Regions from separate parts of the Thermopolyspora sp. NPDC052614 genome, predicted to be linked through region 2. Evidence: riboswitches for the same ligand, from Rfam matches in the RefSeq annotation. Region 2 holds a riboswitch; the other holds the start of a gene.
The links. A riboswitch is a leader RNA that binds a small molecule or an ion and turns the genes downstream of it on or off. The one in region 2 is predicted to bind cyclic di-AMP.
Positions count from the first base shown of each region.

Region 1 (4,408 bases), on a different contig from region 2:
GCCCGCAGGGACAGGGCCAAGACCGCCTTCGAGGAGGCCGCGGACGACCGCGAGAAGTTCCGCAAGAAGCGGGACGAGGTCGAGAAGCTGGTCACCGAGCAGGAGCGGCTGCTGCGTCGGCTGGGGACCTACAACGCCGGGAACACCAACAGCACCGGCCTGAAGTACACCGGCCCCGCCTCGGGCAACGCCAGGACGGCCCTGCAGTTCGCCTACAGCCAGATCGGCAAGCCGTACCGGTACGGCGGCACGGGACCGGGCGTGTGGGACTGCTCGGGGCTCACTCAGGCGGCCTGGCGGGCGGCCGGGGTCGAACTGCCCCGTACGACCACGCAGCAGTGGGCCTGGGGGGCGAACCGCCGCGTGTCGATGGACGATTTGCAGCCCGGCGACCTGCTGTTCAGCAACGGGCTCGGGCATGTGGGCGTGTACGCCGGTGACGGCAAGATGGTGCACGCGCCACGCACCGGCGACGTGGTGAAGGTCGTGACGCTGTCGTCCTACGGCATGGGTCGGTTCGTCGGCGCCGTGCGGCCCTGACCTCGGGCCCGGATTCTCGGGACGCCTGCGAAGAGCGCGTCGGCCCTCCGCGTCCGCGCCCCGCGTGCTGCGCCGGGTTTGGTGGGGTTTATTCGGGTTCGCATGTGACGCGGTCGGTTCCCGGTCGCGTTCACGCCCGTACGGTGCCGTTCATCGCCGCCCGCGGTGAGGTGCAGCGCGTCCGGCATCGTGTGCGTGCAGACCGGCGGGCCCTCGGCGGCATGACCCTCAGCAGGGCGCTCGCCCGGGCCGGTGGCCCCGGCGAGCGGCCGTGGGCGAGTCGAACCGCTGCGCCGCCTGGCCGGTTCGCGGTCGCATCCATGCCGAACCGCTGCCGCGCATCCAGTCCGGGGCGCATCGATGCCGGGCCTTCGCGTCACGCGGCCGGTCCGTGGCCGACCATCCGACCCGCGCCCAGATGGTGTGCCGCGACGTCCTGAATGCCCCATCGGGTCAGGGGGCCCACGCCGAGGCCCTCGCAGGAGGCCGTCTCACCTCGCCTCGTCGAGCGAGGGAGACCGGACGTCCATGAGTCGGCCGGGCGTCTCCGTCCCGTTCTTCACCAGGTCGAGGAGGCCGGTGCGGGGTGCGCTCGGTCTCGTCCGGCGTGAGCCTCTTGGCGATGTGGCATTAGTCACTTTTGAGGCAGTCAAATTCGGGGAATCGCTGCTTGATTCATCATGATTTGTCCGATCCGCCCCCTTCTGTGTGGACATTCGGATGTTCCGCTTTCGTTGGATGGCCGAGATTTTCGATCATGTTTTGGGCCCTCCCGGGGTTGTTACTCCTGTTACTGATGATGTTCGTGTGACGATCAATGGCCGCCTTCCAGTGATGTGATAAGCATCACAAACGGGTAACTTACTTCTCGTTTGTGCTGGGCTTTTATTTCGTTCGAAGCCTTGTCTTGTGGCGATTTCGGCGGAATCGTCGACGGCATTTGCTTGGCGTGTGTAGATTTGCGCCTCGCAGCGACATGCCATGCCGCTGCCAAGAACACCCGGCTGATCACCGGGTGATCAGATAACAGATCCATAATGTCGCCGCAACCCGAACCAATGGTTTAATGTTCAACGGTTTGCGGAGGCAGGCCGAATCCATGCAGTCAGGAGGCATGGAGCCGGGGACCCAAATGCCCTCCGGTGCGAGGGAGCGGGGTGAATCGGTGATGTTCACCGAAGGGCGATCAGACTTCCCCGCCCGAACCCGTCAGCTAACCCGGTAGGCGCAAGTGGAAGACCCTAGGAGAGATCCTGTCCACCACCTCGCACAACCCCCGTCTGTCGCGTGCCGTCCGGGTCTCCCTCGGCGGAGTGGCCCTCACCGTGACCGTCTCAGCCGGAGCGGTCACCCTGCAGAGCACCGCGGCCCACGCCGCGACCGCCGGCACGCCGACGACAGCCCAGGCCGGCCTGCCGGCCACCGTCCAGATGTCCGGGCAACTCAGCGGTGCGACGTTGAGCGGCGTCAATTTGGGCGGCGTCAAACTGGGCACGAGGAAGGCCACCCGGAAGCTCGGTAAGGTCGCGCGGCAACGCGCCAGGGCGAACCGGGCCATCGCGGCGGCCAAGGCGCAGATCGGCACGCCGTACCGCTACGGCGGCACCGGCAAGGGCGGCTTCGACTGCTCCGGTCTGGTGCAGTACGCCTGGCGGAAGGCGGGCGTGAAGATCCCGAGAGTGACGACGGCACAGTACCGTGCGATCAAGACCAAGGTCTCCTGGAAGAACCTCCGTGGCGGAGACCTGATCTTCTTCTACGGCAAGGGCCATGTCGGCATGTACGTCGGGAACGGAAAAATGATCCACGCTCCCAGCTCGGGGAAGCGGGTGCGCATCGACAAGCTGAACGCATGGCGCAGGGCGTCGTTCAGCGGCGCGGTACGTCCCGGCCTGTGACGTAGCCGAGACGCCGACCGCGGCACCACGGCCCCGCCCATCCTCTCCTCACGGTGGGCGGGGCCGCGTCATGCCCGGCTGCCGCATCCTCGCGCCACGCCTTGTGTCAGTCCGGGTGCCATGCCCGGGTGCCGCATCCTCGTGCCACGCCTTGTGTCACGTCCCGGTGCCGCGTCCGGGTGCCACATCCGAATGCCATGCCCGGGTGCCGCATCCTCGTGCCACGCCTTATGTCACGTCCGGGTGCCATGTCCGGCTGCCGCATCCTCGCGCCACCCCTTGTGTCACGTCCCGGTGCCGCATCCGGATGCCACGCCCCTGTGCCGCATCCTCGCGCCACGCCTTGTGTCACGTCCGGGTGCCACGCCCCGTACCATGCCGCATCATGCGCAGATGGGCCGCTCGGGCGCTTGCCGTGCTCCTGCTGGCGGCGACCGCCGCCGGAGCGGTGCCGCCCCCCGACCCGCTCCTGGGCCGCGCGCTGGCGCTCGTCCGCGAGCACCCCGCCGTCTGGACGGGTGCCGCGGCGATTACTCGGGGCGACCGGGTCGTGGTGGTCGGCGGCGGCTCCGCACTGCGTGCCGAACTCGTGGACCTCGCCGAGCGGGCCCGCCGTACCGTGGCACGAGTCTGGGGGACCGTGGACGCGATCGTGCTCGTGCCGTCCACCACCGCCCGCGCGGCCGTTCTCGCCGCGCCCGCCGACGTGCGCGGCCTGGCCGCGCTCGCGGGCGACGGCCACGTGATCGTCGAGCCCGCGGGGTTCGCCCGGCTCTCGGCGGCGGGACGGCGGGTCGTGCTCACTCACGAGCTGACCCACGTCGCCACCGGCGCCGCCGTCGACCACGACACTCCCCGATGGCTGGTGGAGGGGTTCGCCGATTATGTCGGTTTCCGTGACTCGGGCATCCCGGTGCCCGTCGCCGCGGCCGAGTTGGCCGCCGAGGTGCGCGCGGGACGGCTTCCCGACGCCCTGCCCGGCCCGTCGGACTTCGACCTGGGGCCGCGACGCGTGCGGGCCTACCAGGAGGCGTGGCTCGCCTGCCGGTACGTCGCGGCCCGCTTCGGCGAGAACCGGCTCGTTGACCTCTACCGTTACATGCGCCTCCGGCCTCGGGATGCCGACGCGGTCCTGCGGCAGGTGCTGGGGATGGGGTCGGCCGAGTTCACCGCCGCCTGGCGCGAGTATCTGCGCAGGGAACTGACATGATCGGGTCCCGCCCTTGCGTCGGCGGCCGAGGGTCTCATGGCGATATCCGATGGGGAGGACGTGGGCCGAGTTCACCGCCGCCTGGCGCGAGTATCTGCGCAGGGAACTGACGTGGACGGGTCCCGCCCTTGCGTCGGCGGCCGAGGGTCTCATGGCGATATCCGATGGGGAGGACGTGGGCCGAGTTCACCGCCGCCTGGCGCGAGTATCTGCGCAGGGAACTGACGTGGACGGGTCCCGCCCTTGCGTCGGCGGCCGAGGGTCTCATGGCGATATCCGATGGGGAGGACGTCGGCCGGTGGAGACGATCGTGCAGTAGATTCGAAACGCGTTACATCGTTACATCCGGGGGTTCCGGGGCGGCCGGCCTCGGCCCGATCCCTCGCGCGGCGAAACGGTCTGCCCTCACGTGAGCACTCTGATCGTCACCAACGACTTTCCGCCCCGGCCCGGGGGCATCCAGGCGTTCGTGCATGCCCTGGCCATGCGCCGGCCCCCTGGGTCGCTGATCGTCTACGCGCCCCGGTGGCGGGGGTGCGAGGCGTTCGACGCGCGGCAGCCGTACCGGGTGGTCCGGCATCCGACGACGCTGATGCTGCCCGTGCCGACGGTTGCCCGGCGCGCGGCGCGGCTGGTGCGCGAGCACCGGATCGACACGGTCGTGTTCGGGGCGGCGTTGCCGATCGGGCTGCTCGCGCCCGCGATGCGGCAGGCGGGCGCGAGTCGGATCGTGATGCTCACGCACGGGCACGAGGCCGCC
Region 1 covers NZ_JBFATZ010000004.1:153,875-158,282, reverse strand. The annotation lists gene AB0K60_RS10325 (NlpC/P60 family protein) at 1-540, shown strand, start outside; cyclic di-AMP (ydaO/yuaA leader) riboswitch at 1,620-1,783, shown strand; gene AB0K60_RS10320 (C40 family peptidase) at 1,866-2,438, shown strand; gene AB0K60_RS10315 (hypothetical protein) at 2,824-3,648, shown strand; gene AB0K60_RS10310 (glycosyltransferase family 4 protein) at 4,058-4,408, shown strand, end outside.
Region 1: another riboswitch for cyclic di-AMP. It lies ahead of AB0K60_RS10320 (C40 family peptidase); the one in region 2 lies ahead of AB0K60_RS19045 (NlpC/P60 family protein).

Region 2 (4,408 bases):
GCGTCTGCCCGCTCTTGGTCAGGAAGAAGTACTCGTAGCCGAATATGAGGCCGGTCACCAGCACGGTGGACAGGACGGTGGCGATGGAGACCCCGGTGAGGCCGGCCCCCGAGGTCACCAGGAAGAGGCCGATGATGAACCCGATGATGAAGCTGAGCACACCGAAGATGAGGCCGTCGATGATGCGGGCGACCAGGCGCTGCCACCACTCGGCGAGCGGCGCGGGGGCGCCCGGCGGCGTCGCGCCCTGGGCGTAGGCCGGCTGGCCGTACCCCTGGCCGTAGCCCTGCTGGGGGTAGGACTGCTGCTGCGCGTAGGCGGGCTGCTGGCCGTAGCCCCCCTGGCCGTAGCCGGGGTCGCTGGTCTGGCCGTACCCCTGCTGGGCGTAGCCCGGCTGGCTGTAGCCGCCCTGCTGACCGTAGCCCTGCTGCTGGCCGTATCCGGCCTGCTGGCCATAGCCGCCCTGCTGCTGGCCGTAGCCCCCCTGGCCGTAGCCGGGATCGCTGGTCTGGCCGTACCCCGGGTCGGTGGACCCGCCGAAGCCGCCCCCCTGGCCCTGGCCGTAGCCGCCCTGGCCGGGCTGCTGGCCGTACCCCCCTTGGCCGTAGCCGCCTGCCTGGCTGGAGCGCTGGCCGTAATCGCCCTGCTGGCCGTAGGGCTGGGGGCCGCTCGCCGAGCCGTACGACTGCGGTCCGCTCTGCGATCCGTAGGACTGCGGCCCGCTGGGGGAACCGTACGGCTGGGGCCCGCTTTGCGAGCCGTACGACTGCGGTCCGCTCTGCGAACCGTATGACTGCGGTCCGCTCTGCGAACCGTACGACTGGGGGCCCGTCTGCTGGCCGTAGGACTGGGGGCCGCTCGCCGAGCCGTAGGACTGCGGGCCCGTCTGCTGTCGGCCGTAGCCGTAACCGCCGTCCTGCCCCTGCTGCCCGTAGCCCTGCTGCTGGCCATAGCCGGGCTGCTGCTGACCGTATCCTCCCTGCTGACCGTAGCCGTACTGGTCGGATCGGTAGCTGACGACCGTCACGTCCGGGTCGTACCCGTCGACCGGTCCTTGATTGTTCTGCCGGTAATCCGGCATCCCCGGCGGCGACCCGCCATCCGGTTCATCCCGTGGATACGGTGGCTGTCCGGTGCTCACCGTGTCACCTCACTTCGAGAGGGCATGTGGCACATTCAGGCACATGCTGGCTGTTGCCCAACGTAGCGACCCAAGAGATCAACCGTCACCTTTCGCCCATGTCGCGTGGAGAGTCCGATCGCGGCATGAGGTGCAGCAGCATCCTCGTGTTGCCGAGTGTGTTGGGTTTGACATGCTCCAGGTCGAGAAACTCGGCCACCCCTTCGTCATAGGAGGCGAGCAACTCGGCGTACACCTCCGGAGAGACCGGCGTCCCCTGGATCGGGACGAATCCGTGCTTCGCGAAGAACCCGACCTCGAAGGTCAGGCAGAAGACACGGCGTAGTCCCAGTTCCCGTGCGGTGTCGATGAGCGCGGCGACGATGCTGTGGCCGATTCCGAGACCGCGGTATTCCGGGTCCACGGCGACCGTGCGTATCTCCGCGAGATCCTCCCAGAGCACATGGAGCGCTCCGCATCCGACGACGACACCGCCTTGCTCCGCCACCCAGAACTCCTGCACGTCCTCGTACAGGGTGACGGTCGCTTTCTTGAGCAGGCTCGGCCCCACCCCCGAATAGATGTCGACAAGTCGCCGGATGGCCCGTACGTCCGGAGTACGGGCACGCCTCACCACGACCGCACCTTCCAGCGGTGTGAACTCCGCGACCTGCTCCATGACAGGTCAGGGTATCCTGCCCGAGCCACCTCGTATCGGTTGGTCCGTTATCCCGAACCATTCCGTGATGTGATCACTTTTGCCGGGGGCCGGAACGGCGCCAGACCGCTTCGCTATGGGCCGCACCTGCCCGCCCTCGTCGTCCCGCTCGTCGCTCCAGCGCAGGGCCGGTTTGGACCGATTCACGGATGTGACCGGACCGTGATTCCGCAGTTGTCGAATCACAACGAAATCGCAGTTCTGGTTGAGCGCGACCTTGGGGTGCATTAATGTCCAAGCTCGGTGTCGGCTGCGTCAGCGGCCGGCCCGCCTAATCCCCGCCATCCGCACTGGCATGGGGAACCGGGGACCCACGTCACAGGGGTGAATCCGCGACCCCCGCGGGCTGTCCGGCCGGGGTCTCGGTAGGGCTCCTCCGGCCCGAACCCGTCAGCTAACCCGGTAGGCGGCCTGGGAGAGGAGTTTGCTTGCTGCTGCGCATGTGCCTGGCCGGCGTCATGGTGGTCGCGCTGACGATCGGCGCACCGGCCCTGTCGGCGACGGCCGACCCCGAGCCCAGCCTTCGTCAGCTCACCAAGCAGGTGGAGAGCCTGCACATCGAGATCGAGAAGCTGACCGAGGACTACAACCGCGAGCGGGAGCGGCTGAAGAAGGCGCGGCACACCGCCGACAAGGCGCAGAAGATCCTCCGCGACAACCAGGACGAGCTCGCCATCCGGCGGGAACGCGCGGGGCTGCTGGTGCAGGGCGAGTACATGATGGGCGGCTTCGGCTCCGGGCTCGCCTTCACCGGCAGCGGCGACCCGGACTCCTACCTCGACGGGGCGGCCACCACCTACGCGCTGCAGCTTGAGCGGGGCGAGGAGGTGAACCAGCTCAGCACGCTGCTCGCGGAGGCCGAGCGGGCCAAGAAGGAGGCCTCCGCCCAGGAGGAGGAGGTCGAGAAGATCGTCAAGGGGCTCGACGATCGCCGCGACAAGATCAGCAGGCTCATCGCCAGGACCGAGAGCAACCTCTACCGGCGGGCCAACGATCAGCTCAGGTCGGCCGCCGGGCGGGCGAGGTTCATGAACATCCCGATCGTGGGGCAGGGCAAGGCCGCGCAGGCGGCGCGGTACGCGATGAGCCAGCAGCTCAAGCCGTACGTGTGGGGGGCCGAGGGCCCCAACAGCTTCGACTGCTCGGGTCTGGTGATGTGGGCCTACCAGAAGGTGGGCATCAACCTGCCGCACTACACGGGCAGCCAGTGGACCGCGGGCCGCCAGGTCTCCCGCGAGGACCTGCGCGTCGGCGACCTGGTGTTCTTCTACAACGACCTGCACCACGTCGGCATCTACATCGGCGGCGGCCTCATGGTGCACGCGCCCAGAACCGGGGACGTGGTACGCGTGGCCTCGATCAAGAACCGCCCGTTCGTCGGCGGCGTGCGCATCGCCGACTGATCGGCGGCCGGCTGACGGCGAAGGCGCGGGTGCCGCACTCCCGCGGTGACCGTGCCGCGTCGCCGGATGCATCGTTCCAGGGGCTACGACGGCAAGCCGTGTACGGCCTTGCCCCGGTTTGACCGGGATTGACCAGAATGACCGGGTTGACCGTCCCCGCGCGGACGGCACCCGGCCCGGTGGAACGCTTGCGAACCTCCCAACGAAAGGGGACGGCCGGCGCGTCGCCTCAGATCAGGCGTCGACGAGCCGCCCAGGCGACCGCCTCGATGGCGGTGGCGACGCCGATCCGGTCGCAGATGCCGCGTAGCCGACGCCGGACCGTGCGCCCGCTCACGTCCAGCCGCCGCCCGACGCGGTCGACCGTGACGCCCTTGGCGAGTTCGGACAGCAGGAGCAGGTCATCCTCAGTGAGTCCCGCACCGTCCGCACCGACGACGCGATCTTCCTTCTGGGAAACCACATCGGGATACGCCATCGGGAAACCTCCCTCACGACGAACTCGGCGATGTTGCATTGTCTTGGCCCGCTCCGTGTGGAACGCTAAACGCCTCGATCAAGGTCGTCAAGCCGTGAGCGGCGGCGATGGGGGCGACATCACAAACGGGCAGCCGAGAGGCATGATCAGTTAGGAGTCATGCGCTCTCGGCCCGCTTTCCCCATTACACAAATAAAACCGGACTATTTCCGCAAGGTTTCACCCGGTCGGCTTGACCAGCGGGAACAGGATCGTCTCCCGGATGTTGCGCCCGGTGAAGGCCATGATCATACGGTCGATCCCGGCGCCCATGCCACCCGTGGGGGGCATCGCGTACTCCAAGGCGCGCAGGAAATCCTCGTCGAGCTGCATCGCTTCGGGATCGCCGCCGGCCGCGAGCAACGACTGCTCGGTCAACCGCCTGCGCTGCTCGATCGGATCCACCAACTCCGAATACGCGGTGCCCAGCTCGGTGCCGAAACCGATGAGATCCCATTTCTCGGTCAGCCGCGGATCCTCGCGGTGCTGCCGGGTCAGCGGGGACGTCTCCAGCGGGTAGTCCATCACGAACGTGGGCTGCACGAGCGTGTGCTCGACCAGCGCCTCGAACAGCTCCTGCACCAGCTTGCCCGGCCCCCACTTGGGGTCCCAGTGCACCTCCCGCTTGTCGGCGTACCGCCGCAGCTCCT
Region 2 covers NZ_JBFATZ010000008.1:117,341-121,748, forward strand. The annotation lists gene AB0K60_RS19035 (RDD family protein) at 1-1,081, opposite strand, end outside; gene AB0K60_RS19040 (amino-acid N-acetyltransferase) at 1,227-1,799, opposite strand; cyclic di-AMP (ydaO/yuaA leader) riboswitch at 2,108-2,263, shown strand; gene AB0K60_RS19045 (NlpC/P60 family protein) at 2,267-3,241, shown strand; gene AB0K60_RS19050 (LuxR C-terminal-related transcriptional regulator) at 3,471-3,719, opposite strand; gene lysX (bifunctional lysylphosphatidylglycerol synthetase/lysine--tRNA ligase LysX) at 3,939-4,408, opposite strand, start outside.